3 regions of the Streptomyces sp. P1-3 genome follow, and region 2 is predicted to be linked to each of the others. Evidence: riboswitches for the same ligand, from Rfam matches in the RefSeq annotation. Region 2 holds a riboswitch; each other region holds the start of a gene.
The links. Region 2 has a riboswitch for cyclic di-AMP ahead of ACQUSR_RS20355 (transglycosylase family protein). Riboswitches for the same ligand answer to the same signal wherever they lie in the genome.
Positions count from the first base shown of each region.

Region 1: another riboswitch for cyclic di-AMP. It lies ahead of ACQUSR_RS17785 (M23 family metallopeptidase); the one in region 2 lies ahead of ACQUSR_RS20355 (transglycosylase family protein).
Region 3: another riboswitch for cyclic di-AMP. It lies ahead of ACQUSR_RS10100 (transglycosylase family protein); the one in region 2 lies ahead of ACQUSR_RS20355 (transglycosylase family protein).

Region 1 covers NZ_CP192512.1:4,131,714-4,138,913, reverse strand. Annotated here, with positions in the region: gene ACQUSR_RS17800 (hypothetical protein) at 1-297, shown strand, start outside; gene ACQUSR_RS17795 (Ig-like domain-containing protein) at 333-1,520, shown strand; gene ACQUSR_RS17790 (GNAT family N-acetyltransferase) at 1,504-2,055, opposite strand; gene ACQUSR_RS17785 (M23 family metallopeptidase) at 2,221-3,348, opposite strand; cyclic di-AMP (ydaO/yuaA leader) riboswitch at 3,360-3,496, opposite strand; gene ACQUSR_RS17780 (PP2C family protein-serine/threonine phosphatase) at 3,818-5,068, opposite strand; gene ACQUSR_RS17775 (DUF6227 family protein) at 5,216-6,001, opposite strand; gene ACQUSR_RS17770 (ornithine cyclodeaminase family protein) at 6,267-7,200, shown strand, end outside.
Region 2 covers NZ_CP192512.1:4,686,526-4,693,725, reverse strand. Annotated here, with positions in the region: gene ACQUSR_RS20375 (exopolyphosphatase) at 1-868, opposite strand, end outside; gene ACQUSR_RS20370 (DUF501 domain-containing protein) at 871-1,413, opposite strand; gene ACQUSR_RS20365 (FtsB family cell division protein) at 1,518-1,985, opposite strand; gene eno (phosphopyruvate hydratase) at 2,167-3,447, opposite strand; gene ACQUSR_RS20355 (transglycosylase family protein) at 3,633-4,343, opposite strand; cyclic di-AMP (ydaO/yuaA leader) riboswitch at 4,351-4,504, opposite strand; gene ACQUSR_RS20350 (transglycosylase family protein) at 4,761-5,909, opposite strand; gene ACQUSR_RS20345 (cytochrome P450 family protein) at 6,022-7,200, opposite strand, start outside.
Region 3 covers NZ_CP192512.1:2,476,919-2,484,118, reverse strand. Annotated here, with positions in the region: gene ACQUSR_RS10115 (LysR family transcriptional regulator) at 1-306, opposite strand, end outside; gene ACQUSR_RS10110 (MFS transporter) at 419-1,636, shown strand; gene ACQUSR_RS10105 (hypothetical protein) at 1,775-2,050, shown strand; gene ACQUSR_RS10100 (transglycosylase family protein) at 2,185-3,372, opposite strand; cyclic di-AMP (ydaO/yuaA leader) riboswitch at 3,378-3,559, opposite strand; gene ACQUSR_RS10095 (DUF4097 family beta strand repeat-containing protein) at 4,110-4,952, shown strand; gene ACQUSR_RS10090 (ATP-binding cassette domain-containing protein) at 4,999-5,985, shown strand; gene ACQUSR_RS10085 (MbtH family protein) at 6,217-6,453, shown strand; gene ACQUSR_RS10080 (ABC transporter permease) at 6,633-7,200, opposite strand, start outside.

The sequences.
Region 1 (7,200 bases), 550 kb from region 2:
AGCCCAAGGGGAGTCGGCGCTCTGGACGACAAGCCCTCCGGCTCGGCGAAAGCGCCGCGGATCACCACATACATCTGGACCCCCGAATCCGCGCCGGAGGGCATGCAGGTGGTGCTGATGCGCTCCGGCACCCGTGTCGCCGTCGTCCAGGCCGCGGGTACGCCAGGCTTCGCCGAGTACACCGACGGCGTCGCGACCTACTGCATGTCGGTATCCCTGTGGCGGAGCCAACCTTCCGCCGCTTCTTCACCTCCTCCCTACGAGAGCAACCCGGAAGAGGCGAAGCGCCGTTGCTGACCCGACGACCCCACGACCACCTCAAGAGGCCCACTGTGCGATCCCTCCGTCCCGTACGCCACCTCCAACTCCTCGTGGCGTCGTCCCTCGCCCTGACCGCGCTCGTCGGCTGCCAGTCGGCATCGGCCGGCGACAAGGCCAAGGACACCGGGCCCGCCCGCATATCGGCGACCCGGAGCAGCGACGACCGGCCGCTCGCCCCGGACCAGACGATCAAGGTCGACGCATCGGGTGGCACGCTCACCAAGGTCGACGTCACCTCCGGCGACGGCGAGGCCGTGCCGGTGACCGGTGCCTGGGGCGAGGGACGAAAGAGCTGGCGCTCGACCCGGACCATGACGCCGGGCGCGAGTTACACCATCCGGGCCACCGCGACCAACGCCGCGGGCGAGCGCACCACGCACCGCTCCACCTTCCGCGTCCGTCCCGCCCAGCTCTTCAACGGCGTCACGGTCACCCCGACCAACAACAAGGTCGTCGGCGCCGGCCAGCCCGTGTCCGTGGCCTTCGACCACCCGGTGAAGGACAAGGCGGCCGTCGAGCGGCGGCTCTCCGTCACCACCACCCCGAGAACAGAAGGCTCCTGGGGCTGGGTCCGCGACCCCCTCACCGGAGTCGAACGCGCCGACTGGCGGCCCAAGACCTACTGGGCCAAGGGCACCAAGGTCACCCTGCGCGCCCAGCTCAGCGGCGTGCACACCGGTGACAGCCGCTACCTCCGGCGCGATGTCACCAGCGCGTTCACCATCGGCACGGTGCGTGTCTCCAAGGTCGACCTCAGCAAGCACACGATGACGGTCTACGAGGACGGCAAGAAGATCAGCACTCTTCCCATATCCGGCGGCTCCCCCGCGTACCCCACCTGGAACGGCACGATGGTCGTCCTGGACAAGGCCCCCATGGTCAACATGACCAGCGAGTCCGTCGGCATATCCGACCCCTACAACAAGGACGTCCCCTGGGCCGTTCACCTCACCACGTCCGGCACCTACGCCCACGCCGCACCTTGGAACGAGGGCAAGGGCATCTTCGGTAACGTCAACAAGAGCCACGGCTGTGTCGGTATGACCAGCAAGGACGGCAAGTGGTTCTACGACCGCGCGGTCCGCGGCGACATCGTCGAGGTAACCGGCTCCAGCCGCCAGACCGTGCCCACGGGCAACGGCTACGGCGACTGGAACCCGTCGTACGAGGAGTGGCAGAAGCTCAGCGCCCTGGACTGACGAGCCGTCGGCTCATGAAGAGCGCGGTCTCGCCCTCCGACTGCGTGCCGTCGTACAGGCTCGTGTCCAGACCGCACAGGGTGAAGCCGATCCGCTGGTAGGCGCGGATCGCGGGGGCGTTCACGTTGGTGACCTCCAGCCAGGCTGTGCGGGCGCCGCGGTCGTGGCCGTAGGCGAAGGCCCGGGTCATCAGGTGGCGGCCGATGCCCTGGCCTCGGTGGGTGGGGGCCACGGTGACCTGGCGGATGACCAGTCGGTGGTTCCAGTCCTCGTAGTCGAGTGCGATGAAGGCGCAGATGCGGTCGCCGTCCACCGCGACCACCGTGTGGTCGACCCGGTCGTCGTCCTCGTCGTCCTCGTCGTCCGGGAAGTGCTTCGTCAGGGGCGGGCGGACGGGTGCCGGGTGGAGCGAGAAGCCGGTCGCGGTCGCGGTGACCTCGTACACGGTGTCCGTGGTGAAGGAGTCGTCCAGCGCCGTGAGTTCGGCGTCGTCGGCCGGGGTCGCTGTGCGGTACATGTACGGGGGCGTCGTCATTGACCAACCTTCAAGCGATCGAATAGCGGCTGCGGCAGGCTTCGGATCCGGACAGACCGGCGGCCCTGGTGTCAAGGGGGGAGAGAGACCAGGGCCACCGGCGTATCAGGGCGTGGGGGGGAAGGAGGGAAGCAATGGGTGGGGGGCGCGGGCGTGCGGCGTCCGTTACGGGTTCTGGCCGTGCTCCCGCAGCCAGGCCAGCGGGTCGATCGGCGCTCCGCCGCCCGGTCGTACCTCCAGGTGCAGATGCGGTCCGGTCACATTGCCCGTGGCACCGACGCGTCCGATCACGTCACCCGTCGACACCGAGCCCGATGTCCGGACCATGGAGGACAGATGGCAGTACCAGATCTCCGTGCCGTCCTCCAGCGTGAGCACGATGCGGTAGCCGTACGACCCCGCCCAGCCGGCCTCGGTGATCGTCCCGCCGTGCACCGCCTTGACCGGGGTGCCGGTCGGGGCCGCGAAGTCCTGGCCCGTGTGGTCGGCCGACCACATGTCGCCTGCCTCGCCGAACGTCGAGGTCAGGGTGTACGAGGAGAGGGGAAGGGCGTAGGACGCGGCCAGCTTCGCGCGGCGCTCGGCCTCGGCCTTGCGGGCGGCCTCCGCCGCCTTGCGCTCGGCTTCCTCGGCGGCCTTCCGCTTGGCCTCCTCCTCGGCGGCCTTCCGCTCCGCGACGTCCTTCGCCTTCTGCTCCGCAGCCGCCTTCGCAGCGGCCTCGGCCTCCGCCCGCGCCGCCGCCGTCCACTCGGCCTCGTCGGCGGCCGTCTGCTGCTGCTCCGCCTGCTGCATGATGCGGGCGCGGAGCGCCTCGCCCGCGTCCGTGGTGCCGCTCGCCCGGTCCTCGGGGGTGAGCCCGGCCTGGGAGAGCGGAGTGGAGGAGCCCTGTGGGGCGGTCCCGGAGGAGTCGCCGCCGGAGATCAGCGGTCCGATGCCGGGAAGGTCCTCGGTGTCCGGGAGCGCGTCCCGCACCTCGTCGGCGACATGAGCCAGGTCCGGCATGGATATCGGGGCATTCGGCCGGTCCTTGGCGGTCGCCATGCCGCCCGCGCCGACCGCCGCGATGACACCGACGCCGAGCACGGCGCCGCTGCGCGCCATGGTCCCGCCCCGCTGCTTGGCGACCCGGTGCCTGCCGCGGACCGGGGCGACGGACTCCTCGGTGGGGTTCCACTCCTCCCACGGCTCGCCGTCGTCGGCGGCGCCGGGGGCGAAGACGGCGGTCCCGGAGGGCCCGGCTCCGCCGGAGATTCCGTACGGTGCCTCGTCAAGGGCAGACCTGTTGGACGCCACCGGGGCGCACTCCTTTCCTTCCTTCTCGCCTACCGGGTTAGCTGACGGGTTCGGAGCAGGAAGGTCTCCTACGGGCCCAGGTGCGGCCCGATTCACCCCAAGGTTGGTGGTTCCCCGGTTCCCTTGGTGTTGCTGGTGGTGCAGTGGTGGTGCGTAGGGATTCGGCGACGGCGCACGGTGCCGCCTCTGCGACGGCTGTGACGACCGCGCTGCGTTATCGAACGTTAATAGACCCGGCGACATGATTCCAAGCCGTTCCCCGGAATCCATGAACCTTTGACGCACACCAAACGGTCATTTGTGGGCAGTGTTGGGCGAGTTACCGCCCTGCCTGCCGCGCGGTGGCGCTGTGTTCCATGTACACGCAAACCTGACACGCCTGATCGTGTGTCAATCGTTATGCCGGGCGGGTCACCTTCGACTACGGCCCGTCACGCCCGAGGCGCCGCCATCACACCCGAGGCCCCCATCACGCCCGGGGCCGCCGGCGCGGGCTGTGGCCCGGACGCCACCGCGCCGCCGACGTGCGCTGGATCGCGAGCAGCGCCATGTCGTCCACCCCCGCCCCGCCCGTGTGCCGCGCCACATCCGCGACAAGGGCGTCCAGAAGGACGTCAGGGCCGCGGTGGGCCCGGCCGCTCAGCCACCCGACCGGGTCGTAGAACCGCCCCCGCCGGTCGCGCGCCTCGGTCACGCCGTCCGTGAAGAGCAGCAGCGTCGCGCCTTCGGGGAAGTCCACCGCCTCCACCCGGTCCGGCCATACGCCCAACTCGCCCATCCCCAGCGGCAGCGCCGGGGTCGCGGGCTCGGCCTCGTACACCGTGCCGTCAGCGTGGAGCAGCAGCGGAGCGGGGTGACCGCGGCTGATCAGGCGGACCGTGCCCTCGGCCGGCGGGATCTCGCCCAGTACGGCCGTGGTGAACCCCTCGAACCGGTCGATGCCCGCGCGCGTCGCACCCTCCCGGTCCAACGCCCGTTCCAGCCGGGCGGCCAGCCCCTCCAGCGCCGGCTCCTGCTCCGCCGCCTCCCGGAACGCCCCGACGACGACGGCCACCGCCTCCACCGCGCCCAGGCCCTTGCCTCGGACGTCGCCGACGATCAACCGTACGCCGTAGGGGGAGTCCTGCACGGCGTACAGGTCGCCTCCGATCCGGGCGTCGGCCTGCGCCGCCTCGTAGCGCGCCGCGATGCGCAGCCCGCCGAGCGCGGCGGGAGGGGCGGGCAGCACCGCCCGCTGCACGGCCTCGGCGATCCCGCGGGCGGACTCCAGCTGCTGGGTGCCCCGCCGTACGACCCGGTTGGTGACAAGGGCGAGGAGGGCGACGGTGAGGACGGTGGTGAACTCGACCATCGCCCCGGTCTGGCCCCGCATCCCGTGGACCACGGCCAGGACGAGCGCCGCGCCGGACGACGCGACGGCGGTGGCGACGGTCGTGCGCAGGGTGTTGAAGGGAGCGGCGATCAGCGGGGCGGCGGAGAGGAAGGGGGCGGCGGTGTAGTCGCGCGGGGTGATCACGTCGAACGCGACGCCACCAACGATCAGAACGGCCGAAATCCAGCGGGTGAAGCGACGGTTCCGGGCATCGCTCGCGTCCGGTGTCCTGCCCATGCGGGCGGCCCTGGACCCTCGCACCCGCACCGGCCACTCCCGTTGTCCGCTGTCCCACCGCCCCACAAGGCTCGCGGCTCCGGTGCGGGCGGGCGACTCGGTGTCGGCCATGTGGGGCAACGCGCCGGGCGGACTCAGGCCCGGGTGGACGACGGGCGAGGGCAGGCCGGACGGGGGCGGACTCAGGCCCGGGGAGACGACGGGCGGGGGCAGGCCTGGTGGCCGCCGTCCGGGCAGGCCGCGGCCGGGCCCTTCACGTCACAGGTCCACGCCGAGTGCCCGGGCCCGCCGGTCCGCCGCCAGCTCCGCCGCGACCTCGTCGAGATAGACCTCGCACACCAGCCGCCCGTCGCTCGTCAGGTTGTGCTCCAGCTCCCACAGACTGATCTCGTCCCCGCACGCCAGCAGGAACGCGTGCTCATAGAAGCGGCACCAGGTCGCGTCCCGTCCTCCCGAGCGGCGCCGCGGCTTCGGGGCGAGCGCGATGTCGTGCGCGAACGCGGTCGTGAGCAGCTGCTCGACCTCCTCGCCCGGCCGGTCGGCGTTCTCCGCACGGCGCAGCACGCGCCGCGCGTGGTCGGCGGAGTTGTCGGCCACGTACGCGCGCGACATCTCCAGCGGCACCGTGGAGTGCAGCAGTTGCTCGGGGAACCACACCGGGCCCTTCTCGAACTCCTCCCAGTCCTCGTCCTCCCAGCGGCCGCCGCCGGTGAGCTCGTGCACACGGCGCTCGGCAGCGGTGAGGGCCTCCTCGTCCAGGTACAGCTCGTACAGCAGGCTCCCGTCCCGGGCGGTGTTGTGCTCCAGCTCCCACAGCAGCCCACTGCTGCCGTCCGGCAGCAGGAAGACGTGCCTGAACGTGCTGTATCCCACCGGCCCTTGCGGCTCGTTGCACTGCCGGCACGACCGCAGTTCGGTCTGGTGCATCAGGGCGTCACGCAGCCGGGCGAGCTCCGTGTCGTCGAGCTCGAACGCGTTCTGGGCGCGGGCCAGAACCCCGTCAAGATGCTCGGCGGGCGACCCACCGGCTTCTGCGTGTCCCATGTCTCTACTCCTCCCGGACATCGACTCGCCGCGCCCCCGAAGCGACATCTCGCGACTTACCGTAGCGGCGTCGACACACCCCGCGTGCGGTGTTTGGCGAAGCCGTGAACCGCACTTCCTTCGCCCCCTCCTGCGGCGCTTGGCCGAGAATCATCACTCTGCGGGCTCGTACGGTGACGAATTCGGCCACATGCGGCGCGGGGCCGGAGAAGCCGGGAAGGGCCCCGTCTGGCACACGCTCCATCCGGTGGGGATCATGACCGGCGTGACCCTCGTGCTGAGCCGCGGCGACCTGCTCGCCGTGCTGGATCCGGAAGCCTGCGTCGCCTCCCTGCGGGAGGGGTTCCGCCGCGCCGGCACCGTAGGGGCGCGTGGCGGCGCGCCCGTGGACGGGCTGCGGATCCGTACGGATCTGCCGTTCCCCGGGACGGCCACGGCGCTCATCCCCGGGGTGCTGCCGGGGATCGAGGCGTACACGGTGAAGGTGAACGCCAAATTCCCCGGCGCCCGCCCGGCGCTGCGCGGGGTGGTCTGCCTGCACAGCGGCCAGGACGGCGAACTGCTCGCGCTGATGGACTCCGCCACCGTCACCGCCTGGCGTACGGGGCTGGCCGCGGCCCTCGGCACACATCTCCTGGCGCCCGCCGACCCGGCGGGAGGCGCGGTGCTCGGCGTCATCGGCGCGGGCGCCCAGGCCGAGATCGCCGTCGGCGGGCTGCGCCGCCTGCGCCGCTTCCGCGACCTGGCCGTCCACGACATCGACCCGGCGCGCGCCGCCGACTTCACGTCCCGGCACGGCGGCCGTACGGTCGCCTCGGCCGCCCGGGTCGCGGCGGCCGCCGACATCGTCGTGCTGGCGACCTGGTCACGCGCACCGTTGCTGCGCGCCGCGGACACCCGGCCGGGGCAGCACCTGACCACGCTCGGCGCCGACGAGCCCGGCAAGCAGGAACTCGCCGCCGACCTCCTCGAGACCGGACTCCTCGTCGTGGACGACCGGGACCTGGCCGCCGACATGGGCGCGCTCGCGGCGGCGGGGCTGCCGCCCGCCGCCGCCGTCACACTCGGCGAGATCCTCCGCGGCGATCATCCCGGCCGTACGCACGCCGCGGAGCGCTCCGTCTACGCCCCGGTCGGGCTGCCCTGGCAGGACCTCGCCATCGCCTGGACCGCGTATCAGCGAGCGCGGCAGCTCGGCG
Region 2 (7,200 bases):
GGTGCAGCACGGGGTTCGCCGCGCGCTCGGCGTGGGTCGAGGTCAGCAGTTGCTCGGTGACCTCGCGGACCTGGTCCAGGGGGATCCGGGCGTGGTGGATCGCGGTGGAGTCGTACTCCTTCAGGCCCAGGGCGATGGCGGCGACGGTGGTGACCGAGCCCGCCAGCCCGACGAGGGTACGGGCCCGGGTCAGCGGCACCGCCTCCTCGGCGAGGTCGAGGGCCGCGGTGATGTCCGCCTCCATGGCGGCGATCTGACCGGGCGTCGGAGGGTCGGTGACCTGGCCGTCGACCACCAGATGGCGTTCGGTCATCCGTACGCAGCCGATGTCCACGCTGCGGGCCGCCTGAACGTGGGCGTCGCCGACGACGAACTCGGTGGAGCCGCCACCGAGGTCCACCACGAGATACGGCGGTTCGACGTGGCCCACCCGTCGCCCGCCACCACCCTCAATCGAAGGGCGCTCCGCGCCCCCTCCGATTCCGGCAGCCAGCTCCCTGGTGGCGCCGGTGAAGGAGAACTCCGCCTCCTGGTCCCCGCTGATCACCTCGGGCTCGACGCCCAGGATGTCCACGACGCCGCGGACGAACTCCGCGCGGTTCTCGGCGTCCCGGGAGGCCGAGGTGGCCGCGAAACGGACGCTGGTCGCGCCCAGGTCCGTGATGACGGCCTCGTACTCACGGCAGGCGGCGAAGGTCCGCTCCAGCGCCTCCGGGGCCAGCCGGCCCGTGCGGTCCACGCCCTGGCCCAGCCGGACGATCCGCATCCGGCGGTCGAGCTCGGTCAGCTCGCCCGTCACAGGGTCGACGTCGGCGACGAGGAGCCGGATGGAGTTCGTGCCGCAGTCGACGGCGGCTACGCGCTTCACCGTCAGCCCTCCTCGGTCTCGGGTGCCTCGGCGCAGGGGGTGACGCACGGGCCCTTGCGCCACCACTCCGGCAGCATCGCGATGGCCTCGTCGCCCAGCGGGTTCACGCCGGGACCGGCGGCCAGGGAGTGGCCGACCAGGACGTGCAGGCACTTCACCCGGTCCGGCATGCCGCCCGCGCTGGGGAAGCCCTCCAGCACCTCGATGGCGTCGCGCCGGGCGATGTAGTCCTCGTGGGCGGCGCGGTAGGCGGCGGCCAGCTCGGGGTCCGTCCCGAGCCGCTCCGTCATCTCCTTCATCACGCCCTCGGCCTCCAGGGTGCCGATGGCGGACGCGGCGCGCGGGCAGGTCAGGTAGTACAGGGTCGGGAAGGGCGTGCCGTCCTCCAGGCGGGGCGCCGTCTCGACGACGTCGGGGTTGCCGCACGGGCACCGGTGCGCGATGGCGCGCAGGCCGCGCGGCGGGCGGCCGAGCTGCTCCTTGAAGGCGGCGATGTCCGCGTCGGTGGGTGGGGTGGGCTCCGTCTGCGGAGGGGGCGTGTCCATGAGTGGCGGGTTCTCTTCGATATCGGTTGTGGAATGGGGCGACCGGATCGGTTGTGGAATGGGGCGACCGGCGGGCCCCGGGCTGCTGTGACGGCGGAGTCCGGTCAGCGGCGGGCGGCCGCGTCCGCCGTGTCCACACCGTCCCACAGGTTGCGGTACCACGGGCGATTAGCGGCCGCGCTGTGGTCGGCGGAGCGGTCGGCGTCCTGCGCGTCGCCGGCGACGCTGTAGCCGGTCTCCCCCGGCCGGACGTAGTGCAGCCGCTCGCGCGCCAGCCGTTCGATGTACGCGGGGTCCTGCAACCGCGCCTTCTCCTCGCGCAGCCGCTTCTCGTCGTCGCGCGCCTGCTGGGCCTGCCGCCGCTGGTCGGCGATCTCCGAGCGCTGGGAGATGTACTGGCGCATCGGATAGGCCAGCGCGATGACGAGGGAGCAGACGACCAGGGCCAGCATCGCCGCGCGGCCGGTGAAGCGGTTGCGGCGGACGCGCGCGCGGTAGACGCGGGCCGCTGCCTGCTCGCCGAAGCTCTTGAGCCTGGTCGCGGTGGAGAACCGGTCCCGGTCCCCGGCCATGTCCGCCTCCACTGCCTCGTCCGTGTGCGTCCGTACGTCGTCCGTGTTGCGTCCGTAGTACGTCGTCCGTGTGCGTACGTACGTCCCCGCACACGGTACGGGACCGGGTACGGGGACGTACGGACGACGGGCGGTCAGCCGTTCAGCCGGGCGTTCGGCCCCGGCCGGGCTTCGGGGGCTCTCAGCCCTTGAAGCGCGGGAAGGCGGAGCGGCCCGCGTACACCGCGGCGTCGTCGAGGATCTCCTCGATGCGCAGCAGCTGGTTGTACTTGGCGACGCGCTCGGAGCGGGCCGGGGCGCCGGTCTTGATCTGGCCGCAGTTGGTGGCGACGGCCAGGTCGGCGATGGTGACGTCCTCGGTCTCGCCGGAGCGGTGGGACATCATGCACTTGAAGCCGTTGCGCTGGGCCAGCTCGACGGCGTCCAGGGTCTCGGTCAGCGAGCCGATCTGGTTGACCTTGACCAGCAGGGCGTTGGCGGCGGCCTCGTCGATGCCGCGGCCCAGACGCTCCGGGTTGGTGACGAACAGGTCGTCGCCGACGAGCTGGACCTTGTCGCCGAGCTTGGCGGTGATGGTCTTCCAGCCGTCCCAGTCGTCCTCGAACAGCGGGTCCTCGATGGAGACCAGCGGGTACGCGGCGACGAGCTCGGCGTAGTACTCGGTCATCTCGGCGGCGGTGCGGGACTGGCCCTCGAAGTTGTACGAGCCGTCCTTGTAGAACTCGGAGGCGGCGACGTCCAGCGCGAGCGCGATGTCCTGGCCGGGGGTGTAGCCGGCCTGCTTGATGGCCTCCAGGATCAGGTCCAGGGCCTCGCGGTTGGAACCGAGGTTCGGGGCGAAGCCGCCCTCGTCTCCCAGGCCCGTGGACAGGCCCTTGGCCTTCAGGACGGCCTTGAGGGTGTGGTACACCTCGGTGCCCCAGCGCAGGGCCTCGGAGAAGGACTCCGCGCCGATCGGCGCGATCATGAACTCCTGGATGTCCACGTTGGAGTCGGCGTGCGAGCCGCCGTTGAGGATGTTCATCATCGGCACCGGCAGCAGGTGGGCGTTGGGGCCGCCCAGGTACCGGAAGAGCGGGAGGTCGGACGCCTCGGAGGCGGCGTGCGCGACGGCGAGGGAGACGCCCAGGATGGCGTTGGCGCCGAGCGAGGACTTGTCCGGCGTGGCGTCCAGGTCGAACATCGCCTGGTCGATCAGGCGCTGCTCGGTGGCGTCGTAGCCGACCAGCTCCGGGCCGATCTGCTCGATGACGGCGAGGACGGCCTTCTCCACACCCTTGCCGCCGTAGCGGTTCTTGTCACCGTCACGCAGCTCGAGGGCCTCGAAGGCGCCGGTCGAGGCGCCGGACGGCACGGCAGCACGGCCGGTGCTGCCGTCGTCGAGGCCGACCTCGACCTCGACCGTGGGGTTCCCTCGCGAGTCGAGGATCTCGCGAGCTACGACGACGTCGATGGACGGCACGAGGTTCTCCTTCGTTGGTCTGCGGCTTAGCAGCATGAGCCTAACCGGAGCGGCGGGCTGCCCCCGCCCGACGCCCGGCCTGTAAGACGCGGAGTGCCCGGACGGGCTGTCTCGACAGCCCGTCCGGGCCTGGGGCGGAGCCCCGGAGAAAGAGCGGGTCAGCTCAGGTGCAGGCGCTGGCCGGGTCAGCTCAGGTGCAGGCGCTGGCCGGGGTAGATCAGGTCGGCGTCGGCGACGACGTCGTCGTTCAGCTCGTAGAGCTTGTGCCAGCCGCCCTCGACGTGCCGGGCCTCGGCGATCGTGGAGAGGGTGTCGCCGGCCTTCACCGTGTACTCGCCGTCGCCCTTGGGCACGGCGCGCTCGGTGGAGCGGGTGGTGGGCGCCGGCTGGGCCTGGCGCTCGGTCTGCTGCGGGGCCTGCCGCTGGGGCTGCGCCTTCGGCTGGGCCGGGGTCTGCGGCTTCGGCTGGGCCTTGGGCTTGCTCTGCTGCTGCGACTGGGTGGAGGCCGAGGAGCCGCCCTCGTAGCCGCCGCTGGTCAGGTTCTTGCCGCAGACCGGCCAGGCGCCCTTGCCCTGCCCGGCCAGGACCTTCTCGGCTATCTGGATCTGCTGGTCCTTGGTGGCCTGGTCGGCGGTCGGGGCGAACGCGGTGCCGCCGTACGCGGCCCAGGTCGATGCCGAGAACTGCAGGCCGCCGTAGTAGCCGTTGCCGGTGTTGATCGACCAGTTGCCGCCGGACTCGCACTGGGCGACCTGGTCCCACTGGTTGGTGGTCGCCGCCGAGGCGTGGGTGGCGCCGAGCAGCGGGACCGCGACGGCGGCGCCGGCGACACCGGCGAGCGTGGCGATCCGGGTGGCCTTGGAGGGACGACGATGCTTGCCCTTGGACTTGAGCATGGTTGGTTCGTTTCCTCACCGACGCCTGCGAGGTGAGCTGTCGGGTTCGGGCGTGTGAGTGGCCCGGCCGGATGCGCTGCCGCGCACCCGGCTTCACCCCTAGCCGGCGGACCGGCGCAAAATCGTGGGTCCCCCGCTCCTGCCTTCGGCGCTTACGCGTCGACAACCCCCCGACCGTTGGCAGGACTCGGCGTGTCGGTCGGCGGTGCCCGCGGTGGCGAGCGATGACGACGGTAAGCACAGCCCCCGGGAGAGCTCAAACCCCAACATCCGTGGAAACTCAGCCCTGTTTGCGCCCAGGGAACCATCATCTCCGCAGGTCAGACCCACCCTGTTAAGGCGGGATAAGGCAGACACACCCGAAAATGCGAAGAGACTCATGTCTCATTTTCATCACGGCGGGCGAGATGGCCCGAACTAGCGTTCGTCGCCGTTCAGGACAAGGCGCTGACCTGGGAGGATGAGATCCGGGTCAGCGCCCACGAGGCTCTCGTTGGCGTTGTAGAGCGCGGGCCAGCCGCCGGGGACGTCGTGCTCGGCCGCGATGGCCGACAGGCTGTCACCGGAGCGCACCGTGTAACGGTCCCGGCCGTCGCCCGAGGGGTTCGCGCCGCGGTCGCCGTCGCCGCGCGAGGCATGCCGTCCGCCGCGCCGCTCGCCGTCGCCGGCGCCGTCGCCGGCGCGGTCGTCCGGTTCGCCGCGGTGCTTGCCGGTGCCGGGCTGCGGTGCGCGCCCGGGGTCGGCGTCCGGACGGGTCGGGGTCGCACCGTCGTCCGTACGACCGTCCGCGCCGTCGTCCGTACGGCCGTCCGCGGGGTCCTCCGACGGCGTGTGCGCCGGGTCGGCGTCCCGCTCCGGGTCCGTACGGTCCGTGGAGCCCTTGCCGTCCTCGTCGGCCTTGTCGCCCTTGCCCTCGTCGGCCTTGCCGTCTTCGTCGGCCCTGCCCTCGTCGGTCTTGCCGTCCGTGTCGGCCTTGCCGTCCTCGGGCGCCTTGCCGTCCGCGTCGCCATCCGTACGGTCGCGGTCCGCGTCCGACGTGTCGTCGGAGCCGGAGTCAGAGTCGGAGTCGGGCTTCTGGGTGGACGTGTCCTCGTCGGCGGGCTTCGTCGAGTCGGCGTCACCTCGGTCCGGCTCCTCGGCCCCGGTGGTGGGCGGCTGGGTGCTGCCGGGGTTCACCTCGGGAGCCTCGCCCCCGTCCTTGAGCCCGGCGTTCAGCGCGCAGCTGGGCCAGGCCTGCGGCCCGCGGTCGGCCAGCATCGTCTCGGCGACGGCTATCTGCTGCGAGCGGCTGGCCAGATCGGGACGCGGGGCGTAGGACGTACCGCCGTAGCTCTTCCACATGTCGAGGGTGAGCTGGAGGCCGCCGTAGAAGCCGTTGCCCGCGTTGGCACTCCACGTACCCCCGCTCTCGCATTCGGCGACCCGATCCCACGTGGCCGTGTCGGCGGCGTGTGCGCCGGTGGCGCCCAGGAGCGGAAGCGCGATGCTCGCGCCGGTCACCCCCGCCGCGACGACGATTGCCGGAGCCTGACGGGGGCGGCGGTGTCTACCGGTCCCGGAGCGCATGCGGTTGCCTCTCGTGTGGCGGCTGAGTTGAGGCTGAAAGATAATCCGACCGCCAACGAGTCACAAGCCGATGTAGCGGAGGTCACGCCCCGATCACGGTGCTGACCGCCCGTCAACTTCCTTCTGGGGTGAACGTTACGGGGAGCGTGCGCAGCCCTCGCATAATGAGTCCGCCGCGCCAGCGCAAATCGGACGGATCGCCGTCGAGCGCCAGGTCGGGGAGGCGGCTCAACAGGGTGGCGAGAGCGGTCCGCGCCTCCAGCCGGGCCAGCGGCGCGCCGAGGCAGTAGTGGATGCCGTGGCCGTAGCCGAGGTGCTGGTTGTCGGCGCGCGCCAGGTCCAGGACGTCGGGCCGTTCGAAGCGCTCGGGGTCGCGGTCGGCGGCGGCCAGGACGACCAGGACGGGGTCGCCTTCGGCGATGCGCTGCCCGCCGAGGACCAGCGGCTCGGTGGCGAACCGCCAAGTGGCGATCTCCACGGGGCCGTCGTAGCGGAGCAGCTCCTCGACCGCGGTGGCGAGCAGGGCCTCGTCGCCGTCGGCCAGCGCGGCCTGGAAGCGCTTCCGCTGCTCCGGGTGGCGCAGCAGGGCGTAGGTGCCGTTGCCGATGAGGTTGACCGTGGTCTCGAAGCCGGCGAACAGCAGGATGAAGGCCATGGCCGCGGCCTCGTTCTCGGTGAGGTGCTCGCCGTGGTCGCTGGCCCGGATGAGCCCGGAGATCAGGTCGTCGGCCCCGTCCTCGCGCAGCGACTCCCGCTTGCGGTGGATCAGTTCGGCCAGATACGTCCGCATCTTCTTCACGGACCGGGCGACGCCGCCGCGCGGCCCCCCGCCGTGGCGGATCATCATGCCCGCCCAGTCGCGGAAGTCGTCCTGGTCCTCGGGTGGTACGCCCAGCATGTCGCAGATCGCGTAGATGGGCAGCGGGAAGGCGAACTCGTGGATGAGGTCGGCCTCGCCGCGCGCCGCGAAGCCGTCGATGAGCCGGTCGGTCAGGTCCTGGACCCGCGGGGCGAACTCCGCCACGCGGCGCGGTGTGAACGCCTTCGACACCAGCCGCCGCAGCCGGGTGTGGTCCGGCGGATCGATGTTGAGCAGATGGGTCATGAGGCCCGCGCTGCGCTCCCCCGGGATGCCGACCTTCCCCTTGCCGTGGGCGTTCTCGCTGTGGTGAACGGGGTTCTTCGACAGCCGGGAGTCGGCGAGCGCCTGCCGCGCGTCGGCGTACCGCGTCACCAGCCAGGCCTCGACTCCGCTGGGCAGAGCGGTCCGGTGCACGGGGGCGTGGTCGCG
Region 3 (7,200 bases), 2.2 Mb from region 2:
CGGCTCCTCAAGGCCGCGGGCCGCCGCCCGCGCGGAGTCCACCGCGCCGCGCAGGGCGGCGTACGCGGGCCGCAACTCGGCCAGGAAGCGCTCGCCGAGCGGGGTCAGCCGGACACGGCGGCTGGTGCGGTCCAGCAGCCGGGCGCCGATCCGCCGCTCCAGCGAGCGAAGGAGCTGGCTCACCCGGCTCTGTGTGACGTACAGCCGCTCGGCGGCGCGCCCGAAGTGCAACTCCTCGCTGAGGGCGAGGAAGCACTCCAGCTCGCGCGTCTCCAGGCCGCCGCCGCTCCGGTCGGTGGCTGCCACCCCTGAGTTCCCCTCCCTCCGCGCCTGCGTGAAACAGATCGATGACTCTCACTCATAGAAGGCTGAGCGGTTGGCCGTTGTTCCCGGACAGGCACGGTTGTTCGCTGGAGACATGTCCGAAGCTACGGAAATCACCCTCGCGGCGTCGCGTTCCGACGACGCGTCACGCCGGTCCCGAACGGCGTGGCTCGCCGTCGGCACGGTCGCCGTCGGCATCTTCTCCGTCGTCACCACCGAGATGCTGCCGGTCGGCCTGCTCACCTCCATCGGCGCCACCCTCGGGACCTCCGACGGCACGGTCGGGCTGGCCCTGACCGTCCCCGGCCTGGTCGCCGCGGTCGCCGCCCCGCTGCTGGCCGTCGCCGTCGGCCGACTGGACCGGCGGCTGGTGCTGTGCGGACTGATGGGCCTGCTGGCCGTCGCCAATCTGGTGTCGGCCCTCGCGCCGACCTTCCCCGTTCTGCTCGCCGCCCGGGTCATGGTCGGCGTCAGCATCGGCGGCGTATGGGCCATCGCGGGCGGTCTGGCCGCCCGGCTGGTGCCCGAGCGGTCCGCGGGCGCCGCCACCTCCCTGATCTTCAGCGGCGTCGCCGTCGCCTCGGTGCTCGGGGTGCCCGCCGGGACGCTGATCGGCGACCTGGCCGGCTGGCGGGCGGCGTTCGGATGCGTCTGCGCGCTGGCGCTGGCCGTCACGGTCGCCATGGCCGTCCTGCTGCCTCCGCTGCCCGCCGACCGCCCGGTCCGGCTCGGCGAGGTGTCCGCGCTGTTCCGCAACGCCCGCCTCCGGGCCGGGCTGGTCACCACCGGGCTGCTGGTGGTGGCGCACTTCGGCGCGTACACGTACGTGCGGCCGGTGCTGGAGGACGTGTCCGGCGTCGGGGCGGGCCTGATCAGCACGCTGCTGCTGGTGTACGGAGTGGCGGGCGTCGCCGGGAACTTCCTGGCCGGTTCGGTGGCCCACCGCGACCCGCGCCGGACGCTGATGGTCCTGTGCGCGTTGCTGGCCGCGGCCGAGCTGCTGGTCCCGCTCCTGGGCCGGACCACCGCCGGGGCCGTCGTGCTGCTGGTGCTGTGGGGTCTGGCGTACGGAGGCGTCTCCGTCACCGCCCAGAACTGGGTGCTGCGCTCCGCACCGGAGGCGCCCGAGGCGGCCTCGGCCCTGTTCGTCGCGGTCTTCAACCTGGCCATCTCACTCGGCGCGCTGCTCGGCGGCCGGGCCGCCGACCAGATCGCGCTCTCCAGCGTGATGTGGTGCGGAGGAGCGCTGGCGGTGCTGGCGCTGGTCAGCGCGGGGGTACTGGGCCGGGTGGGGCGTGCGGAGCGCGGGTGACACCGTCGGTACCGGAACGCCTACGTTCCGGTACCCGGATCCGCCCGTATGGCGCAGACGGCGGGAGGCCGCCCCCCATCGGTGGGATCATGAAGGACAGGGGACCTTCAGGGGACTCTTCTTCGGGGAGTGAGCCCGATGACAGCGAGCATGTACGTGGTCTGGAGCGCGGTGGAGCCAGGGCGCGTCGTTTACGAGACGCACTCGATCGAGGCGATCACGGACACCGCGGGCGTGCACGCGGAGGTCAAGAGCGAGACCCATGAGGTCGCGCTCCGCAGCCGGGCGCACGCGCGGTCGATCGCGGAAGCGGGAGGCTACGAGCTACGGGCCGAGGGCGAGGCGTGGGAGAGCCTGCCCGAGGAGGGCCCCCCGGAGGACGGCCTCCCCGAGGAGAGCCCCCCACAGGAGTGATGTCCCACCCGGGAAAGTCCGACGCCCGAGGCGTCCGGCGCCGCAGGGGGGAAGTGCGGGCCGGAAGCCTCGGGCGTGGGTCTTGTGACGACGCGGGAGCGCTGTCTGATCGACGTCGGCTGGTGCCGGGAGGATCAGATGCTGACGCCGTGCGCGCGCAGGTAGGCGATCGGGTCGACGTCCGAGCCGTAGCCGGCGGCGGTGCGGATCTCGAAGTGCAGGTGCGGGCCGCTGCTGTTGCCGGTGGTGCCGGACAGGCCGATCTGCTCGCCGCCGTTCACGGTCTCGCCGACCGTGACGGACAGGGACGACAGGTGCGCGTACTGGCTGTACTTGCCGTCCTCGTGCCGGATGACGACCTGGTTGCCGTAGGCGCCACCCCAGCCGGCGGAGACGACCGTGCCGGAGCCGACGGCCTTGATGCCGGTTCCGGTGCCGACGGGGAAGTCGACGCCGGTGTGGTAGCCGCTGGACCAGGCGCTGCCGGCCTGGTGGTACGGGGTGCCCATCGCGGCGTCGACCGGGGCGGTCCAGCCGGTGGCGGCCGGGGCCTCGGTGTGCGCCGGGGCGGGCTTGGGGGCCGTGGGCTTCGGGGCGGCCGGCTTCGGCGCGGCGTGCTTCGGGGCGCGCGGCTCGGCGGCCTGCTCGGTCAGGGACAGGTCCTGACCCGGGAAGATGAGGTTCGGGTTGCCGCCGACGACCTCGCGGTTGGCCTCGTAGACGGCCTGCCAGCCACCCTCGACGCCGTGCGTCTGGGCGATCTTGTACAGCGTGTCGCCGCTGACGACGGTGTAGGTCTCGTCCTGCGCCGGCGCGGCGGGCTTCGCGTGCTTCGGGCCGGCCTTGGGCGCCGCCTTAGGCGCCTCGGCCTTCGGAGCCGCGGCCTTCGGGGCAGCCGCGGGGGCGGCCTTCGCACCGTCGGGGGAGATCGCCGGGGCGGGACCGCCCTGGGCCAGCCCGGCCTTGGCGGAGCACACCGGCCAGGCGCCCGGGCCCTGCTCGGCGAGGACCTTCTCGGCGATGGCGATCTGCTGGTCCTTGGTGGCCAGGTCGGCGCGCGGCGCGTACTTGGTGCCGCCGAAGGCCTCCCAGGTGGACTGCGTGAACTGCAGGCCGCCGAAGAAGCCGTTACCGGTGTTGATGCTCCAGTTGCCGGTGCTTTCGCAGTCCGCGACCTTGTCCCAGGTCTCTACGGAGGCGGCGTTGGCCGACGTGGCGCCGACGAGGGGAAGGGCCACACCGGCACCGCTCGCGGCGAGCGCGAGCGAGACCTTGGCGATTCGGCCGGGGTTATAGCGACGGTGACGTCCGCGAGCAGACATAGGGGTGTTCCTCTCCTACGCCTGCGAGGTGAGCTGTCGGGTTCGGGCTGGAGTTGCCCGGCCGCGTCATCGGGCGGCATTCACCGCCACCGCAACGCGTCTTCACCCCAAGCCGGTTCGCGGGTTGTCCGCGACTCGGCACTTACCTGGTTCCCCCGCTCCTGCCGTGATGCGTCGTCGTTTCTCCTTGGCCGGCGGCAGGATTCGGCGCTCCGGCTTCGGGTCTCCCGAGCCTCTATGGCTGCGGGAGCGGCGGCCACCGTAAGCGGAAGAATTTCGCGGTCACAAGCCGCGTGACATGCGCCGGTGATCCATTTCCGATTTGACTCGGTATTTATGTCACGCTGCGCTTTGGATCTCTTTCGCAGCGAAATGGAGATCTTGCACAATGGCGTGACGGAAAAGCATGGGGTAACCGAACTGACGCAATGCTTATGCGGCGCCACGATGTGGTCACCGGTTCATCGCTATTCCTGTGACCTCGGCCACGGCGGCCCGCTATAACGGCATGAGGTGTTAAAAGTCCGGTTTGAGCTGCGGGTTGGGGATCCGGCCCGCGGTGGCCGGCCGTGTCGCCGGTCGCCGCGCCGCTCGGCCGGTCCTGGTCGCCGTGGCGCACGTGGTGCCACTATGGCTCGCCATGGCGCCACGACTGTGCCATGATGGCGGCATGGACCTCACGCCGTACGCCGGCTGTCTCCGCCCGGCCCAACCACGAGGATGAGGCAGCCGTGCCCATGTTTGACACCCCAGAACCGATCAGCGCCACGGTCCATATCGAGGTCGGCGCCGCCCGGATCACGGCGGGGGACCGCGCGGAGACCGTCGTCGAGGTGTACCCGGGCTCAGATGACAGCAAGGCCGACACGCGGGCCGCGGAGCTGACCCGGGTCGAGTACGCGGGCGGCAGGCTGCTGGTCAAGGCCCCGAAGGGGCCGACACCGCTCAGCGACCCCGGCGCCGTCCACGTGGAGATCGCGCTGCCGCGCGGCTCGCGGCTGGACGGCACCGCCGGCAGGGGCGACTTCACCTGCGAGGGGCCGTTGGGCGAGTGCAGCCTCAAGGTCACGGCCGGTGACATCGTGCTCGACGAGGCGGGCGCGGTGCGGCTGCGCACCCAGCACGGGGACATCACCGTGGGCCGTGCCGCGGGCGACGCCGAGGTCACCACCGGTTCCGGCGAGGTGCGGATCGGGGAGATCGTCGGCACCGCGGAGATCAAGAGCTCCAACGGGAACGCCTGGATCGACGACGTCGCCGGCGAACTGCGGCTGCGGGTGGCCAACGGGAACGTCTTCGTCGGCCGCGCCCACGGCGCCGTCTCCTCGAAGGCCGCCAACGGCAGCACCCGGATCCACGAGGTGATCCGGGGCACCGTCGAACTCCAGACCCAGGCCGGCGACTTCGAGGTCGGCATCCACCCGGGCACCGCCGCCTGGCTCGACATCAACTCCCGGGCGGGCTCGGTGCACACCTCGCTCGGCGCCGCCGACGGGCCGGGCGAGTGCGCCGAGACCGTCGAGGTGCGCGCCCGCACCGTACTCGGCGACATCGTGATCCGCCGCGCGTACCGCTCATGACTTCCAGAGAACGACCTTCGCAACAGTTACGAAAAGGAGGGGCGCGATGACCGCCACCAGCACCATGACCGCACAGACCAAGGGGATCAGCGCCGTCGGACTGCGCAAGGCGTACGGCGAGAAGGTCGTACTCGACGGGGTCGACCTGGAGGTGCCCGAGGCGACCATCTTCTCGCTGCTCGGCCCCAACGGGGCCGGGAAGACCACCACCGTGCAGATCCTGTCCACGCTCATCGCCGCGGACGGCGGTCAGGCACAGGTCGCGGGGCACGTTGTGGACCGGAACCCGGACGCGGTGCGCGCCGAGATCGGCGTCACCGGGCAGTTCGCCGCGGTGGACGGCCTGCTGACCGCCGAGGAGAACATGCTCCTGATCTCGGACCTGCTCCACCTGCCGCGCCAGGAGGGCAGGCGGCGCACCGCCGAGCTGCTCGAGCGCTTCGAACTGACCAAGGCGGCCAACAAGCCCGCCTCCACCTTCTCCGGCGGCATGCGGCGCAAGCTCGACCTCGCCATGACCCTGGTCGGCAAGCCGAGCATCATCTTCCTCGACGAGCCGACGACCGGCCTCGACCCGCGCAGCCGCCGCAACCTGTGGCAGATCACCCGCGACCTCGTCACCGACGACGGCACCACCATCTTCCTCACCACCCAGTACCTGGAGGAGGCCGACGTGCTCGCCGACCGGATCGCCGTCCTCGACGGCGGGAAGATCGTGGCCGAGGGCACCGCCGACGAGCTCAAGCGCCGCGTCCCCGGCGGGCACATCCGCCTCCAGTTCACCGACGCGCACCGCCTCGATGCCGCCGCCCGCGCCCTGGGCCAGCCCATGCGCGACGACGAGGCGCTCACCCTCCAGATCCCCAGCGACGGCAGCATCCCCGCGCTGCGCGCCGTGCTCGACCGGCTGGAGGACGCCGCGGTCGAGGCCGAGGCGCTCACGGTGCACACCCCCGACCTCGACGACGTCTTCCTGGCCCTGACCGGCAGCAGCATTCCCGGCCAGGCGCGGGTCACGGAGCCCGCGCGATGAGCTGACTCGCCGCGACCGTCCCGTCAGCGGGACACCCAAGGGTGGGGCCCGGTGCTGGAAACAGCACCGGGCCCCACCCTTTTCCCGGCTCGCGGAACGCGGTGTCGTCGGCGATGAGTTGACGCGGGACTCGATCGCCGAGGAAGGTGCACTTCGACCTGGTGGAGTACGCGGAGGCAATTCACTGCCCGCAGGTCGGCGAATCCTCAATGACGTGAATTGGAGTGGACGATGAGCAGCAATCCGTTCGACGACGCCGATGGCCGCTTCTACGTTCTGGTGAACGAGGAGGAGCAGCACTCCCTGTGGCCGTCGTTCGTCGAGGTTCCCGACGGCTGGCGGATCGTGTTCGGCGAGGATGGCAGGCAGGAGTGCCTGGACTACGTGGAGCGGAACTGGAGCGATCTGCGGCCGAAGAGCCTGCGCGAGGCGATGGCCGCGGACGCGGCCGCCGCCGGCACGGCGTGAGACCGCGGGGCGCGCGCCGTACGGCGTGAGAGCGCACGCCGTGGGACTCCTGGCGTCAGAGACCGTGCGCCGTCAGACCGCACGACTGAGGGCCTCGTCGGTCCGCCGGTTTCGGCGGTCCGACGAGGCCCTCGCGCCACGTCCGCAGCCCGGAGCCCGAAGGCTCCGGGTGTCCTCTCTCAGCGCTTGACCGCGCGGCTGAACGTCGCCTGGGCCCACACGTAGCCGACCACGATCAGGCCGACGCACCAGGCCAGGGCGGCCCAGCCGTCGTTGCCGATCTCCGTGCCGAGGAGCAGCCCGCGGAGCGTCTCGTTGATCGGGGTGAAGGGCTGGTACTCGGCGAACCAGCGCAGCCCGGTCGGCATGGAGTCGGGGGTGACCACGGCGCTGCCGAGGAAGGGCAGGAACGTCATCGGCAGCGGGGCGTTGCTCGCGGTCTCGATGGTCTGGGCGTGCAGGCCCATGGCGGCCGAGAGCCAGCTGAGGGCGAAGGCGAGCAGCACCAGCAGGCCCGCGGCGGCGACCCATTCGACGGGCGAGGCGTTGGGCCGGAAGCCGATCGCGACGGCGATGCCGATGACCAGGAGGAGGCTGATCACCGTCTGGATGACGTTGCCGACCACATGGCCCGTCAGGATCGAGGGCCGGAAGATCGCCATGGTGCGAAAGCGGTTGATGATGCCTTCGGTCATGTCGATGCACACGGACACGGCGGTCGTGATGGCCGCGGAGGTGACGGCCATC